2 regions of the Desulfitobacterium elongatum genome follow, and region 1 is predicted to be linked to the other one. Evidence: predicted binding sites of a transcription regulator. Region 1 holds the regulator's gene; the other holds the start of a gene.
What was found. The regulator HrcA, encoded in region 1, represses chaperone genes, less so after heat shock. The targets are predictions, from matches to a motif close to TGTTAGCACTCNNNNNNNNNGAGTGCTAACA.
Positions count from the first base shown of each region.

Region 2: groES (co-chaperone GroES) is a predicted target of HrcA. The motif match lies at 6,364-6,394, and genes of this name have one in related genera.

Region 1 is NZ_AP038772.1:812,975-821,748, reverse strand. It holds gene dnaJ (molecular chaperone DnaJ) at 1-38, opposite strand, end outside; gene dnaK (molecular chaperone DnaK) at 223-2,067, opposite strand; gene grpE (nucleotide exchange factor GrpE) at 2,094-2,723, opposite strand; gene hrcA (heat-inducible transcriptional repressor HrcA) at 2,741-3,778, opposite strand; gene hemW (radical SAM family heme chaperone HemW) at 3,945-5,072, opposite strand; gene ACZ42W_RS03685 (DMT family transporter) at 5,738-6,064, opposite strand; gene lepA (translation elongation factor 4) at 6,217-8,022, opposite strand; gene ACZ42W_RS03675 (phosphodiester glycosidase family protein) at 8,185-8,774, opposite strand, start outside.
Region 2 is NZ_AP038772.1:3,654,357-3,663,130, reverse strand. It holds gene fdhF (formate dehydrogenase subunit alpha) at 1-580, shown strand, start outside; gene mobA (molybdenum cofactor guanylyltransferase) at 932-1,534, shown strand; gene fdhD (formate dehydrogenase accessory sulfurtransferase FdhD) at 1,497-2,318, opposite strand; molybdenum cofactor riboswitch at 2,506-2,636, shown strand; gene moaA (GTP 3',8-cyclase MoaA) at 2,709-3,680, shown strand; gene moaC (cyclic pyranopterin monophosphate synthase MoaC) at 3,684-4,160, shown strand; gene ACZ42W_RS17350 (MOSC domain-containing protein) at 4,202-4,636, shown strand; gene ACZ42W_RS17345 (MogA/MoaB family molybdenum cofactor biosynthesis protein) at 4,636-5,136, shown strand; gene ACZ42W_RS17340 (NYN domain-containing protein) at 5,205-6,029, shown strand; gene groES (co-chaperone GroES) at 6,436-6,720, shown strand; gene groL (chaperonin GroEL) at 6,760-8,394, shown strand; gene ACZ42W_RS17325 (hypothetical protein) at 8,626-8,774, opposite strand, start outside.

The DNA.
Region 1 (8,774 bases):
TTGGCAACCTCGAGCACCTCATAATAATCGCGTTTCATGTTTTCCCTCCATCACTCCTGCTACACCATCCGAAGCTATCCATTTTCGTGTACTCACTGCACAGCTTCAATGAATCACAATCTAAAAAAGATAACTGACATGATGATGGGGCACAAGGGACAACATGTCCCCTGCACCCACTTGGTTTCTGTATATCCTGTTTAGCTTGTCACCTTGTTTGTATTACTTATTCTTGTTCACTTCAGTATATTCTGCATCAACGACATTGTCATCTGGATTTGATTGGGTACTAGCGCCACCGTCTGCTCCCATATCAGCTCCGGGTGCAGCACCGCCGGTTTGTTGATACATTTTTTCGATGAGAGGATAGAGAACCTTAGTGACGGCTTCGGATTTTGCATTAATTTCTTCGAGATTTTCTCCTGTTGCCACAGCTTTCAGTTCTTCAACTGCTTTCTTAATAGGTTCAGCTTCACTTTCAGAAACTTTGCCTTCGAAGTCCTTGAGAGTCTTCTCCGTTTGATAAACGAGAGAATCTGCTTGGTTCTTCGCATCGATGAGCTCTTTGCGTTTCTTATCTTCATCAGCATGAGCTTCAGCATCTTTCTTCATCTTCTCAATCTCATCTTTGCTCAAGCCAGTAGAAGCAGTAATAGTAACGTTTTGCTCATTACCAGTAGCCATATCCTTCGCAGAGACATGCACGATACCGTTGGCATCAATATCAAATTTAACTTCGATTTGTGGGATACCGCGAGGTGCTGGTGGAATCCCTGTGAGTTGGAAGCGGCCGAGGGTTTTATTATAGGCTGACATCTCGCGCTCCCCTTGGAGAACGTGAATGTCAACAGAGGTTTGGCTATCAGCGGCCGTAGAGAACACTTGGCTCTTGGTTGTTGGAACTGTGGTATTACGATCAATGATCCGAGTGAATACTCCACCCAAGGTCTCGATTCCAAGGGATAGTGGGGTAACATCCACGAGGATGATATCTTTCACTTCTCCAGCCAAAACGCCCCCTTGAATTGCTGCTCCCAGGGCAACGACTTCATCTGGGTTAACCCCTTTATGAGGCTCTTTTCCACTCAATTTGCGAATAGCTTCATGAACAGCCGGAATCCGGGTTGATCCTCCGACGAGGATAACTTGATTAATTTCGCTCCAGCTCAACTTCGCATCCGCCAGTGCTTGACGGGTAGGTCCAACCGTAGCCTCCACGAGATCTGCTGTCAACTCATCGAACTTCGCGCGGGAGATATTCATATCCATGTGAGCCGGTCCTTCAGCGGTCATCGTAATAAACGGCAGGTTCACATTTGAACTACTAACACCCGAAAGTTCAATCTTAGCTTTTTCAGCGGCTTCTTTCAGACGTTGAACGGCCACACGATCTTTAGAAAGATCGACACCTTGGGCTTTTTTGAATTCTGCGACCATGTAGTCAATGAGGCGTTGGTCAAAGTCGTCACCACCGAGGTTATTGTTTCCACTCGTTGCCTTAACTTCAACCATTCCTTGGCTCAGTTCGAGAACAGAAACGTCAAACGTACCGCCTCCTAAGTCGAAGACGAGAACGGTTTGGTCTTCTTGCTTATCGAGTCCATAGGCTAGTGCTGCAGCAGTTGGCTCGTTGATAATCCTCTTCACTTCCAAGCCAGCGATAGTTCCAGCATCTTTGGTTGCTTGGCGCTGAGCATCAGAGAAGTAAGCCGGTACAGTAATGACCGCTTCTGTAACCGATTGTCCAAGATAAGCCTCCGCATCAGCTTTCAACTTTTGAAGAATCATAGCTGAAATCTCTTGTGGAGAGTAGCTTTTATCATCAATCTTAACTTTATAATCTGTACCCATGTGACGTTTGATGGAGCTAATCGTTTTGTCCGGATTAGAAACCGCTTGGCGCTTGGCAACTTGGCCTGCAAGACGTTCCCCGGTTTTCGAAAAGCCAACGACAGAAGGAGTCGTCCGATTCCCTTCAGCATTCGTGATGACGACTGCTTCGCCACCTTCCATAACTGCCACGCAGGAGTTCGTGGTTCCTAAGTCAATACCAATTACTTTACCCATAATAAATTCTTCCTCCTTATTTACACCTAGCAGGAAACTTTAACCATGCTAGGGCGCAATACTTTTTCTTTTAGATAATATCCTTTTTGAAGCTCTTCCACGACGGTATTTTCCGGATATTCTTCCGAATCGACCTGGAGAACTGCCTCATGTAAATTGGGATCAAACATTTGTCCGACCGCTTCAATCGCAGTCAAGCCTTCTTTTTCAAGGGTGTTTTGCATCTGTTTGAAGATCATCTCTACCCCTTGAGAAAAAGCGTTAAAATCCTGGTTGGCTCTCGTTGAATTAATGGCGCGCTCAAAGTTATCAAGAATCGGAAGCATGGCTTCAACAATTCGCTCTGCAGCATACTTAACCGTCTCTTCTTTTTCCTTTTGTGTACGCTTACGATAATTATCAAAATCTGCCTGTAAACGTTGAAGATGCGTAAAATACTCGTTCGCTTGATCCTTGCTTTGCTTTAGCTCCGCTTCAAGGGTGAGGACCTTTTCTTCTAAGGAAATCTCTTGGACATTCTCGAGAACCTCTTCTCCCCCATCGCTCACTTCACCGCCTGCAATATTTTCCTCAGTGTAATCGTTTTCGAGAATTGTGTCTTCGCTTTTCATAGTGTCCTTGCCCGATCTTGGGGTTTTCTCTCCCCGATTGAACATTAGTTAAACCACCTCTCCTATATCCTTCGTCGCTTCGTGAGAAGCTCGGTAAGTGTCCTAGTCATGTAGTCTACCATGGCCATAGCCTTCGAATAATCCATCCGTGTGGGCCCAATCAAACCGACCATCCCTAGGGCTTCACCCTCAATTTTATATGTGGCTGAAATGACACTGCAATCTTGAAGTTCCTTCATTCTATTTTCCCCACCGATGGTGACCGTTAATCCGTCCGCTGTAGGATGAAGCACTTTTTTTATTTGATCCCCTTCTTCAAAGACTTGGAAAAGGTTTTTAATCTTCTCAACATCCTGAAATTCGGGTTGATTGAGCATATTCAAGGTACCACCGAGGTACACCTTATTGAGTTCATCGCCTGGGTTATTTAACACAGCGGAAAGAAGTTCAAGTGCATTATCAATCAGGTAACGTTGACGAGTAAGTTCACTGTAAATCTCATGAAGCAAACTACGTCTTACTTCAGATATAGAATGTCCCCGCATCTTTTGGTTGAAAACCGTGGCAATCTTCTGAAGCTCTTCTGCAGTTACATTTTCTCCGATATCAACAATCTGATTCTCGACCACACCATTTTCTTTGACGATTACCATGATCGCTTGACCCGATTGATACGGAAGAAAATGCATTTGACTGAAGGAACTTTTCCCTTTTTGAGGCCCGACAACGATACTCGTCAAATGTGTGAGCTCAGAAAGAAGCTTGCTCGAATGAGATATCACTTCCTGGATCTCAGCAATCCCCTTCAGAGTTTCCCTCTCTATGACTCCCTTTTCATCCTTAGAGAGCTTCGGATGCTCCATGAGACAGTCAACATAGTAGCGGTATCCCGCATCCGATGGAATACGTCCAGATGAGGTATGGGGTTGTTCGATGAGGCCTAATTCTTCCATGTCTGACATTTCATTGCGAATCGTGGCCGGCGAGATACCTAGATCAAACTTCCGGGCGATTGTCCGTGATCCTACGGGTTCAGCCGTAGAGATATAATCCTGAACGATTGCTCGTAGGATTTTCTTCTTTCGCTCATCCATTTGCATAGTCTCGACCGCCTTTCCAGATCGCTGATTTTTTTGTTAGCACTCATTGTTAATGAGTGCTAACGATTATGCCTCCACATTACCACTCCCATTTATGATTGTCAAGAGGTTGAACGCGTCAAAAAATGCAAAATGTCAAAGATGGTCAATGTTTTTTCGCCTTCCTTTAGACGAATTCTTGTAATACCGAATTTGCTACGAACCAATAATCAGATTTCATCTTAAGTGACGCACCTTCAATCATGAAAACCCCTGCTTTGAGATAGCGTTCCAGAACAGAAGGATAAATATTCTGTAAATCCTGACCAAATTCTTTTTTAAACGCCTCCAAGTTGACTCCTTCGGCAAGACGAAGTCCTAAGATTATTCGCTCAGCCCTTCGCTCGTGCTCGGTTAGATGTTCATCCTCCTCTGGATCAACGGGTTGCTCTCCTTGGGCTAATTTTTGTTCATATAGGCCTAAGTCCTCACTATTTTTCCAGCGTCGGTTATTGAAGCATGATACCGCTCCAGGTCCTAGACCCAGATATTCCACACCCTGCCAATATCCGAGATTATGTTGGCATTCATACCCGGGTCGTGAGAAATTCGACGTCTCATAATGCCAAAAGCCCTCCCTTGCAAGAACTTCTTTTGCAAGTTCATACATTTCGGCCTGGGCATCATCATCGGGGAAACGCTCGATTCTCTCGCGGTTCATGGCAAGGGGGGTATTCTCTTCGAGCATTAAACCATAGAGAGATAAGTGCTCGGGTTTTAGACTCATGGCCTCTTCAAGCGTCTTCTGCCAGTCGGCAAGAGTTTGTCCCGGCAAACCAAATATCAAATCCAAATTAAGATTGTTAAAACCCGCTTTACGAATAAGACGAACCCCATCCCGAATTTCCTCAGCAGTATGAATCCGGCCAATCTGTCGTAAAAGGGAATCATTAAAGGATTGAGCCCCTAGAGAGATCCGATTGATCCCATGCCTTCTCAAAAGATTTAGCTTTTCGGAAGTGAGTGTCCCCGGGTTTCCTTCTATAGTCTTCTCTCCTGATTTATCAAAATCAAACCCCTGCGTAAGCATCTCGAGAAAAACATCCATCTCTTCTTCATGGAGCGCAGTCGGAGTCCCTCCACCGATAAAAAGAGTAGAGATACCTTTATTGGCCTCGGTCTGCCGCAGGTTGATTTCAGCTCCGAGGCTATCCAAGTAGGCTTTCACTTTGGATTTTTGAAAAGGTACGGAATAAAACGCGCAGTAGTCGCATTTCCTTACGCAGAAGGGGACGTGAACATATACGGATGGCATTGGTATCGATTCTCCTTTTCAAGGAATTGCTTCGCAGAGTTGTTTGCAAGTCGAGTTACGTTACAGACGCTCGGAAATACGCTCGCAGACCAAGCTAAGGGCAAAACTGCTTCTTGCAAGCTGCGGGGTACCCGCCTAATTCGCTCCTGCTCAATAGGCGGCGAGTCACGTCCATGTGACTCGCCCCGCTATCTCGGGTGCAGTTTAGCCCAAGCTTGGTAGCTGCTCGCGAAGGAACCTCGTGTACTGTAATCGTAACTCACTTTGCAGCAGGGTGGCTCACGCATCGCTCCGAAGAGATAACTCGGGCAATGCTTAGTAGAATACCCAGGCAAATCAGAAGCCCTAACAAACTTACAATTGAGATAGACATACTAAGGCAAATTCTGAAGAAATCGCCGAAGGATTTTGCTTTACACAAAGGAACGCCTTCTAAGCGAGCGGCTACCAATCTTCGTGAAAAATTCGCAGCGGAAACGGGTTGGAAACACGACGTTTCCAACCGGCCACGAGGCATGGACGCCGATTTGGCCGGGGACCCGTTGGAGCGGAGAATTTGAGCGATTAGATTGGTCCGCGCAGCTTACAGAGTGACCAGTGAAAAGCAAAATCCTGGAGATACTTCTCATGAAAAAAGCTTATTTCCCTTTATCAGTATCGTGTGACTAAGACGGATCTCCTGAAGTCATCTTCAACCCCACAATCCCCGCCACGATAAGCAGAATACAAACGACCCGAATCAAATCCTTGGGTTCCCCTAAAAAGAAAATTCCAAACAGCACGGTCCCTACCGTTCCAATCCCTGTCCAAACAGCATAGGCTGTCCCAATCGGAAGATTTCTAACTGCTACGGAAAGAAAAAAGAAACTCGCAATCGTCCCAAGAATCGTAAAGACACTCGGCCAAAGACGGGTAAACCCTTCCGTATATTTAAGACCGATTGCCCATCCCATCTCAAAGAAGGCCGCGATAAACAAGTATACCCAAGCCATTTTCATAATAGACTTCCCTCAACTTCCTCTAGATAAGCATTCAGCGAACCGCATGCATCAAATATCGTACATGACAGTTCGCCTTCTTGTTGTTTGTTCTATATTATGCCTGAATTTGTGCTTTCTTGAAAAAACTATTAAAGCCAGAAGCCTTAATCGTCAATCTGCAAAACTGCCATGAATGCATCTTGTGGGATTTCTACACTTCCTACTTGCTTCATGCGTTTTTTTCCTTCTTTTTGCTTCTCCAAGAGTTTGCGTTTACGAGAGATATCTCCGCCGTAACATTTAGCCAAGACGTCTTTGCGCATAGCACTTACCGTTTCACGAGCGATAACCTTCGCTCCGATAACCGCCTGAATCGGTACCTCAAACATCTGTCGTGGAATGATTCCTCTGAGCTTCTCAACAAGCTTGCGTCCTCGGGCATAGGATTTCTCCTTATGAACGATGAAGGAGAGTGCATCGACAAGTTCTCCGTTCAGAAGTACATCAAGCTTAACGAGATCCGCTGCTTTATAACCCGCGACTTCATAATCGAGGGAGGCATACCCCTTGGTTCGAGATTTGAGCTGATCGAAGTAATCATAAACAATCTCACTTAGAGGAAGTTCATAGGTCAGGCTCACACGATTAGGAGAGAGATAGTCCATGTTGAGATAGTTGCCTCGCTTTTCCTGGTTGAGTTCCATGATTGCGCCGACATAATCAGAAGGAACCATGATTGTTGCCTTAACGATCGGCTCTTCGATGCTCTCGATCTCATCCACTTTCGGAAGATTCGTTGGATTATCTACCCTGACGACTTCTCCATTTGTCTTTTTCACTTTATAAACCACACTAGGAGCCGTTGTAATTAGGTTCAGATCATATTCCCGTTCAAGACGTTCTTGAATGACATCCATATGCAATAATCCCAAGAACCCACAGCGATAGCCAAACCCAAGGGCGACAGAGGTCTCCGGTTCAAAGACTAAGCTTGAGTCGTTAAGGTGAAGCTTTTCCAAAGCATCCTTCAATCGCTCATAATCACTGGATTCGACGGGATATAGCCCACAAAACACCATAGGAGTCGCTTTGCGATAACCTGCAAGCGGGTAAAGTGCGGGGTGGTCCGCATCAGTAATTGTATCCCCAACTTGGGTATCTTTAACGTTTTTAATGCTAGCCGCGATAAAGCCAACCTGCCCAGCTTTTAATTCATCTACCATTCGCATAGCAGGGGTAAACATACCTACTTCCGTGACATCAAAGACCTTACCTGAAGACATCATTTTTATCCGTGTCCCCTTAGCCACACGGCCCTCCATGATACGAACATAAGATATTGCCCCTTTATAAGCATCAAAGTAGGAATCAAAAATCAACGCCTTCAGCGGAGAACTATCATCCCCCTCTGGCGCAGGGACCTTTGATACGATAGCTTCTAATATTTCCTCAATCCCGATTCCTGATTTCGCCGAAGCCAAAATCGCTTCACTCGCATCAAGCCCGATAACATCCTCAATCTCCTGCTTGACCCGCTCAGGCTCCGCACTTGGAAGGTCAATTTTATTAATTATGGGGATAATCTCTAAATTATTTTCTAAGGCGAGATATACATTCGCCAGTGTTTGCGCTTCAATTCCTTGTGCAGCATCTACGACAAGAAGAGCCCCTTCACACGCTGCAAGACTACGGGAGACTTCATAGGTAAAGTCTACATGCCCTGGGGTATCAATCAAATTCAGCTCATAAATTTGTCCATCTTTAGCGGGGTAGTGTAGGCGGACACTTTGCAGTTTGATTGTAATCCCGCGTTCCCGCTCTAAGTCCATGTTATCTAGAACTTGTGCTTCCATTTCCCGCTTGCTAAGGGCTCCAGTATATTCGATCAAGCGGTCAGCGAGTGTCGATTTACCATGATCAATATGCGCGATAATCGAAAAATTTCGTATACGTTGTGAGGCCTGTGCCACAGTTTTCCCCCTCATTTCAAGCTAATTCGTGTTTGACAGCTAGATAAAGCTAGTCGTTTCCTAAGATATACTCTAAACAAATATTATACTGCTTTCTATGCCATTCAGCAAGAAAAAGCAGTGAGGCTAGGGAACTGGTCCCTTACCTCACTGCTTTTTGTTTCATTTTAATTTCTGTTCAACTCTCCAAAAGCGATACTCATCTCTAAGATTTCTCTCCGACATGACGATAAACGCCGAAGGGACTTCGCGAGGTCCAAAGGAGCTACTCGGTTTATTCTTGATTTCCCCATTAAACACTAAGGTTGAGGAAGATCCTCCATCTAAATTGGCCGCATTATAAGCACCATGTTCCAACAGGATAGTCTGCACATCTTTTAGAGTAGCACCTAGACTTCCGATCTGACGCCCATCGATGACAAGCATGAGAATGGTTCCATCCTTCGTTTGGGCAATAGCAGTACGAGGAGCGATTCCCCAACCTCCATCTCCCACTTTGATCATCGGTTCCCCATTCACGATGAGAAAGGGCCCAAACGTTACTGCATCTCGGATTCCAAGCTCCTCGATTTCTTTTAAGGTATAGCGTCCAAGTACCAAGACATTATTTTTATCTAAACCGATCAAACTATAACCTGGCAAATCATCCTTATATCTGATTTGTCCCCCCGTAATTAGGATTCCTGTCGGAGTTCCTCCCCTACTCTCTCCCCCAGGATCGGAAAAGCCGCCAGCATTAATCCCTGCTACAG
Region 2 (8,774 bases), 2.0 Mb from region 1:
GGGGTATCCTTTTCTCTATGAGTCACCAGCAGAAGTCATGGAAGAGATTGCTGCGCTCACCCCACAGTTCACGGGAATTTCCTACCAGCGTCTGGGAAAAAAAGGGTTGCAGTGGCCGGTGCCTCATGCAGAGCATCCTGGAACGAAGTTCTTACATGAAGGGAAGTTCTCCCGAGGTAAAGGGCTATTCATGCCCATCGATTACCAATTGCCCGATGAACTCCCTGACGAAGAATATCCTTTCTTACTCAGCACAGGACGCAAACTTTCTCACTATAACATCTCGACTCGTTTCTCAGATTCACTCGAAGAGTACTCACCGGAGGAATATGCGGAGTTGAATCCGAAGGACGCGGAACGATTGGGAGTGTTAGACGGGAAGAAGATCAAAGTGGCCTCCCGTCGGGGTGAACTAGAGACAAAGGTGCGGGTAACCGATCGTGTTCCCCCGGGAATGCTCTTCATGACCCTTCACTACAAGGAGTCGCCCACCAATGTATTAACGAATGGTGCATATGATAAGGTAACTAAGACCTACGAGTATAAGGTCTGCGGTGTGCGGGTAGAACGCTTAGCTTAAAGTCAATGAGGGTATCCCTGAAGGAAAGTCTTTCGGGGATACCCTTTAGGTTTTTTAATGCTTTTTTTGGAAATGTATGGCTTAAGGAGTGTTGTTTCCTTAAACTTATTTCCACTGCTAGACCCTTCATAGAGCAGATGCTTATAAAATGTGTTAAAAGGTTTAAAACTTTTGTGGGAGGAAATACTTTATCCTCGTAGAAATCATAACGTGTAATGAATTTGCGAATTCGATAATCTATAATTAATGACAGGCAGTGCGGCGTGGCGAATAAACTTTACGCATGATATTTTTAAAAACGATAAAGATTAAATAAAAGATCAGGAGTATGGGAGGCAGGAAGACATAATAATGCATAGCACACACGAAAATAAGATTTTGCCGATGACTGGAATTGTTTTAGCCGGAGGAAAAAGTTCTCGTATGGGAACGAATAAAGCCTTTTTGGAGTGGCAGGGACAGCCTTTGATCGAAAGGAGTTTACAGGTTTTACGCCCGATTTTCTCGGAGATAATCATTAGCACGAATAATCCAGAATTGTATAGTCGATATGGGGTTAAGACGGTTCAAGATATTTTTGTTGATCAGGGTCCTTTAGGGGGACTTCATGCCTGTCTGAGAGAGGCACAGTATGATTATTCGTTCTTTGTGGCTTGTGACATGCCCTTCTTAGATCCAGAGGTCATTCGCTTTCTAGCAGGATTAACTGGGAAAGAATCAGTTATCGTTCCCGAGGTCGATGGGGGACTGCACCCCCTTCACGCGTTTTATCATAAAAATTGTTTGTCTATATTACAAAAAAGGCTCGAGGCCAAGCGCCTCAAGCTTACAGAAATCTTTCAGGAATGTACCGTGCGTTATATCAGAGAGGAAGAGCTTCAGGGGTTCTCACACATTAGACGAAGCTTCAGTAATATTAATACTCCCCAAGAATGGTTGGAACTTCAACCTTAGGAAGGTTAATTCGTTCGGGACAGGTGTAGACATTGAGATGGTCCCCGCGGGCAAATCCGATGACAGTAATACATAGTCTACGGGCAAGCTTGAGGGCCATGTCAGTGGGTGCTGATCGGGCAATGAGAATCGGAATATTCATCTTGGATACTTTGAGGAGGATTTCAGAGGAAACTCTCCCACTAAAAAAGAGGACATGGTCACGTAAATCGAAACCGGACTTTAAGGCACTTCCCGATAACTTATCAAAGACGTTATGGCGACCTATATCATAACTCGTAAAGAGAACTTTTTCTTGGAAAGCGATACCTCCACTATGAATCCCACCTGTTGATTTAAAGAGGGGGAGGTGGTTCTGGAGATATTCAGCATAATTGTAAACTTCCTGAAGGGAGATTACAGTATTTGAGGTTTGGATTTTAGTGAGATCAGTGTCATTGCTAAAAGTAAATGAACTGCGACTTTTGCCACAGCAAGCAGAGAAAAGGCGCTTATTCATTAAATTAGGAGAGCCTAAAGGGGAAGAGCTATAAACCCATATGGACTGAAGTGAGGAATCATAACGAAGAGAGAGAACATCCTGATAGGAACGGATGAAGCCTTCCATGTATAAGAAACCAAGAGCAAGCTCTTCAAGCTGAGAGGGAGAACAAAGGATGGTGCCGATCTCCTCATCATTGAAAAATAGGGTGAGAGGAGATTCTTCCACGACGTATTCAACAGAAAACTCGGTGGTATTTCCTTGCGCTTTTATAACGGGAAATAATTCTGCTTCTTCAGTCATCTTCTCAAGTTCCTCCGAGTTTTTCTTTAATGATAGCATGAGCTATCAAAAGTTTAAAGTGAATTTTATATGAATGTTCATTGAAGTCAGATTTTTTAAGAAAAAAAGATATTTTGTCTCTATAAAACTCTTTTCACAAGAGCAGAAACGTAGTATCATAGTATTAAAGATGGATTAAAGTCCTAATTTAATAAACGTGCTCCGAAACTGGCTAACCTAAAGCGTATGCTACGGTGAGCGAGACAAGTGTAAAAACACTCGGGTATTACTGGAAACGGTTGTGCCTCCCTATTGGAAAGGAGTCTGTAAGTGTGTGAGTATGCTCCACGGTTTTTACAGACCGTGGAGTGTTTTATTTTAACTGAAATGATTTAAAGTGGGGGGATCCCTATGCAAGATCAGTTTAAACGCCGGATCGAGTACCTTAGGATTTCCATAACAGACCGGTGTAACCTACGTTGTAAGTATTGTATGCCAGAGACAGGGGTAAATTGGCTACCGCATGAGTCGATTCTGTCCTATGAGGAAATATTACGTTTAATTCGAATAACGACCTCACTAGGCTTTAAACGTTTTAGAATTACTGGTGGAGAGCCTCTTGCCCGAAAGGGAATCGTAGACTTTTTAGGAGAGGCTTCTAGAATTCCAGGTGTCGAAGACCTCATGTTAACCACGAATGGTATCCTGCTTCCTGAGATGGCCTTTGATTTAAAGGCTGCAGGAGTAAATCGAATTAACATAAGCCTAGATACTTTAAATCCTGAGCGATTCCGAGAGATCACTCGAGGTGGGGATGTACAAAAAGTTATTCAAGGCGTTTACCAATCCTTGGAGGCCGGTCTGCACCCGGTTAAGCTAAACGTTGTCGTGGTTCGTGATTTCAACCGAGATGAACTCCCCCAATTTATGGAGCTCGCTCGAAATTATCCCCTGCACGTTCGCTTTATCGAGCTCATGCCCATTGGAATTAGCTCAGAACACCGAAATGATTTCGTGCCCATAGCGGAAATGAAAGATATTCTCGGACTCGAAGGAATGAAACCCAAAAGAGATATCAAGGGTGGCGGACCGGCTGAGTATATTACCTCGGAGGGATTCCAAGGAAGCATAGGATTTATAAGTGCTTTAAGTCGGCATTTCTGCGATACCTGTAATCGGGTACGCTTAACTGCAGATGGAAAACTAAGACCTTGCTTGCATAGCGCCAAAGAAGTTGATCTTTGTCAAGCCTTAAGAGGAGAAAAAACCGATGAGGAGATAGCAGAACTGTTTGCTGAAGCCGTTTGGCATAAGCCTGCAGAGCATCATATGAATGAGGAAGCATGGCAAGGTCAGCGGATGATGTCACAGATAGGAGGATAATTTATGGATTTAACACACTTTGACGAAGAAGGACGCGCCCGCATGGTCGATGTTACTGAGAAAACGGAGAGTATGAGGGTAGCAACAGCGCGGGGAAAAGTAGAGATGCAACCAGAAACCTTGGAGAGAATTCGGCAGGGGCAGATTGCAAAGGGAGATGTTCTCGCCGTTGCTCAAGTTGCTGGAATTATGGCGGCAAAACAAACCTCAAATCTGATTCCTATGTGTCATCCTCTCGCCATCACAGGCGCAAAATTGAATTTTGAAATTCTTCCACCAGGTACGATTGAGATCGAGGGAATTGTTAAAGTTACGGGGAAAACTGGAGTAGAGATGGAAGCTCTTACCGCGGTCAGTGTAGCAGCTTTAACGATATACGATATGTGTAAAGCCATCGATAAAACAATGGTCATCGGAGACATTCGACTCATGGAAAAAACAGGCGGCAAGAGTGGTCATTTCATTCGAGAAGAAATTTAGACCCATAAAATAAAATAATAAAATTTAGGGGGATAATAAAAATGGCTAAAATTATTGCAGTATGCACGAGTGAAAAAAAAGGAATGCGTAAGAAGAACGTAGGAGAAGGAACTCTTAAGGTCAACTTTGGGATCGAAGGGGATGCTCATGGCGGAGATTGGCATCGTCAAGTCAGTTTACTAGCTATGGAGAGTATCAAAAAAATGCAGGATAAGGGGCTGGATGTAGTTCCAGGTGACTTTGCAGAAAACCTAACCACGGAAGGTATTGACCTTGTTAGCTTACCTATCGGCACAAAGCTTAGAATTGGCGAGACGGGACTTGGGGAAGTTACGCAGATCGGAAAGGAATGTCACACTCGCTGTGCTATCTATTATCAAGCAGGAGACTGTGTAATGCCAAAGGAAGGAATCTTCATCCGTGTGCTTGAAGGTGGAGCGGTAAGTGTGGGAGATTCTATCGAGGTGGTGGAATAATGCTGCGAGTGGGTGTGATTACCGCAAGTGATAAAGGATCTAAAGGAGAGAGAGAAGATCTTTCAGGTCCGACCTTGAAGGAACTCGTTAAAGAAATAGACGGTGAGGTTGTCCGTTATACGATACTACCAGATGACCAGGAGCTCTTAGCTCGGCAAATGATAGAATGGGTCGATGAAGATGGGCTTGATCTTATTCTGACGACGGGTGGAACCGGATTTTCCCTTCGTGATGTCACCCCTGAGGCGACAATCATTATAGCGGACCGCATGGTTCCTGGAATAGCTGAAGTAATGCGCTACGAGAGTTTAAAGGTCACTCCGAAAGCTATGCTCAGCCGCGCTGTGGCAGCCTTACGCAAGCGAACGTTAATTATTAACATGCCTGGTTCACCCAAGGCGGTGAAGGAGTGTTGGGCGGCCATATCATCCGCCTTGCCTCATGGAATACAGATCTTAAAGGGAGAAGCGAGTGAATGCGCTACTTCAAATAATCAGTAAATGCTTGTCACCCCTGTCCGGTTCCTACGTACACTATAGTAGAGAACCGGAAACGGGGTGATTTTGTTTTGAAGGTTATTGCCTTTGTAGACTATGAAAACATTTGGACGGGACTCTTGGAACAGGGGTACGAGTTGTCTCCTGAGAAACTCATGCAGTCCTTACAGCTTTATGCTAATCAAAACGAGCACATGTTACTAGCTATCTATCTCTACGCGAATTTTGATCGGGAAGAATTTTGGCGGTCTCAAACTTCCTTCGAAAAAACCCATGTATATACTCGGCATGTCTATGGCAAAAATAATTTTTCAAGTACAGGCTTGCGCCGCAACGCAGCAGATGTTGAAATCGTCCTTGAGGCCCAAGAGATTCTAATTACACGATCCCAAACCTTTGATATGATGTTACTACTCACTGGGGACGGAGATTTCCTTCCACTCATCCGTAAGATACGAGCCTGGGGAAAAGAAGTGAAGGTTATTGGGGTCGACGGAAGTGTGCATCATATATTACAGCCCTTTTGCGCTACAGGTGATTTTTTCGGAGAGTTTCTTACCCAAGAGATGCCCTATGAATACGCGCCTGAAAAGGATATTGAACAGGGAATTCAAATTTTAGCTCACCTACAACTGTCTATGGCTTATATCGCTTCCACTAAAGCACGGACGGCTTTATCAGAACAGTTAAGTAAGACAACTTCCCAAGTCAAAGAATGGATTCGTTATGCCTTAAGGGAAAAGATAATACTTGAGCAGGAATATCCTGACCCCAGTTTGAAAATCGGTAAGACTAAAATTTATTTGTTAAACTTAGAAAATTCTCGCGTTCAGGCAGTGTTAGGATCATCGATTGAGGATATCCGAAAGCGTCATGAAAAACTAAGTGGAAACTGAGAGAACGGGAAGCTGTTCTCTCTTGTTTTGATTGTCCTGCTAAAAGATGCCAACACCGTGTTGCAAACCACCACTATGAGGTCGGCCAAGAAAGGTTAAGTTAAAAGGAGAAAAAAGGAAATTATTTTTCCAGGATATGAATAAATGGAAATCAAGATGGTCAATATAAGCCTTAGAAACTGCAAGTCAGGGTTTTGAAGTTCTGTCAATTTTAGAGTGACGCAGCAATAAGGAGAAAATGGTAGATAATCAATTAATATTATGCTAAAACAACCCGTCACTGCTCTTGGCAGGATTTGATTTCCCCACCGACCTTGCATATTATTATAGTAGATGTTAGCACTCAATAGGAATGAGTGCTAACAATAAAAATTAAGATTAGATTCTTAAGGAGGGACTTTCTACAATGAACATCAAACCTCTTGCTGATCGGGTAGTCATCAAGGCGCTCCCGTTGGAAGAAAAAACAAAGAGCGGAATCATTATGCCAGATACCGCTAAGGAAAAGCCTCAAGAAGGCGAAATTGTGGCTGTGGGTCCTGGAAAAGTGGAAAAAGGCGAGCGAGTTGCCCTTGACGTTAAAGTCGGTGACCGAGTGATTTATTCCAAATATGCTGGCACTGAAGTAAAGTATGATGGTCAAGAATACTTAATCCTCAAGGAAAGTGACATTTTGGCCGTCGTTGGTTAATTAGATTTTTGAACGTGATTTTAAAGGAGGAACTTAAAGGTGGCAAAACAAATCGTATTCAATGAAGAAGCTCGCCACGCATTAGAACGTGGTGTTAATGCATTAGCTGAAGCTGTTCGCGTAACTCTCGGACCGAAAGGTCGTAATGTTGTACTGGACAAGAAATTTGGTTCACCCCTTATTACCAATGATGGTGTAACCATTGCTCGTGAAATTGAACTCGAAGATGCTTTCGAAAACATGGGTGCACAGCTTGTTAAAGAAGTTGCTACAAAAACAAATGATGTCGCAGGTGATGGCACAACGACTGCAACTGTTCTTGCGCAAGCTATTATTCGTGAAGGCTTGAAAAATGTCGCTGCAGGTGCAAACCCGATGGGTATCAAACGCGGTATCGAGCTAGCAGTCGGAGCTATCGTTAGTGATATCAAAACAAATGCTAAGCCGATCGAAAGCAAAGAAGCAATCACCCAAGTTGCATCCATTTCAGCTGGAGATGCTAACATCGGTGCACTGATTTCTGATGCGATGGAAAAAGTCGGTAAAGATGGAGTTATCACCGTTGAGGAAGCTAAAGGGATGACCACAGAGCTTCAAGTCGTTGAAGGAATGCAGTTCGATCGTGGTTATATCTCTGCTTATATGATTACAGATACAGAAAAAATGGAAGCTGTACTTAACGATCCCTATATCTTAATTACGGATAGAAAGATCGGCGCAATTGCTGACATTCTCCCCGTTCTCGAGAAAGTTGTTCAATCGGGTCGCCAACTCCTGATTATTGCTGAAGACATCGAAGGCGAAGCTATGGCTACTTTGGTAGTAAACAAACTTCGTGGAACCTTTACTGCTGTGGGCGTAAAAGCTCCTGGCTTTGGTGATCGTCGTAAAGCAATGCTTGAAGATATTGCTACGCTTACGGGTGGTACAGTAATCACTGAAGATCTCGGCTTGAAGCTTGAGAATACAACGATTGAGATGCTGGGTCGCGCTCGTCAAGTTCGCGTTTCCAAAGAGGAAACTACGATCGTTGAAGGTTCTGGACAAACCGAAGAAATCCAAAATCGCGTGGAAGCGATCAAACGTCAAATCGAAGAAACCACTTCGGATTTTGACCGCGAGAAGCTTCAAGAGCGTCTTGCTAAGCTCGCTGGTGGGGTCGCTGTAATCCAAGTAGGTGCAGCAACTGAAACCGAAATGAAGGAGAAAAAACTCCGCATTGAAGATGCTCTAGCAGCTACTCGTGCAGCTGTCGAGGAAGGAATCGTCGCAGGTGGCGGTACGACTTTGATTGATGCTGTAGAAGCGCTTAACGGACTTAACTTGACCGGAGATGAGAAGACTGGGGTAGCGATTATTCGCCGTTCCTTAGAAGAGCCTCTCCGTCAGATCGCTAACAACGCTGGATTCGAAGGTTCAGTCGTGGTAGAAAAAGTTCGCAATGCAGGACGCGGCGTGGGCTTCAATGCAGTAACTGAGCAGTATGAAGATATGATTGCTGCAGGTATTGTTGACCCAGCTAAAGTTACACGCTCTGCATTACAAAACGCTGCTTCCATCGCAGCTATGCTTCTTACCACAGAGTGCCTCGTTTCCGACCTTCCTTCTAAGGATAACGGCGCTGCCGCTATGGCTGGTATGGGTGGCATGGGCGGAATGGGCGGCATGATGTAAGAAAGAGCCTGAACTCCTTGAACATCAAGGTGAGCAGACTCCGAGCAAACGCATTGACCACATTTTGACCACGTTGAGATAATTTTTTCAGAGGTTTTTCATGAGTTTACTGAACTTATGAGAAGCCTCTTTTTTCATTGTTTTTGTGGTGTGCATATAGAGCACTTTTCATAACTGCAATTATAAAACATCCGGCCGCATGCTGAATGGCCGGATGTTGGATGAGATGCCCTAGATTTTTTTTGATTTTTGCATTTGGTTACTTGTCCTCGGCTTTAATGGTCCATATTTCTCCCAATCTTCGGGTGTCATTTTTCTTGTTACGCATTCACTAATAACCAAAGGATATTCTTTTTCAGACATTAGTTGCGCTGTTTGAA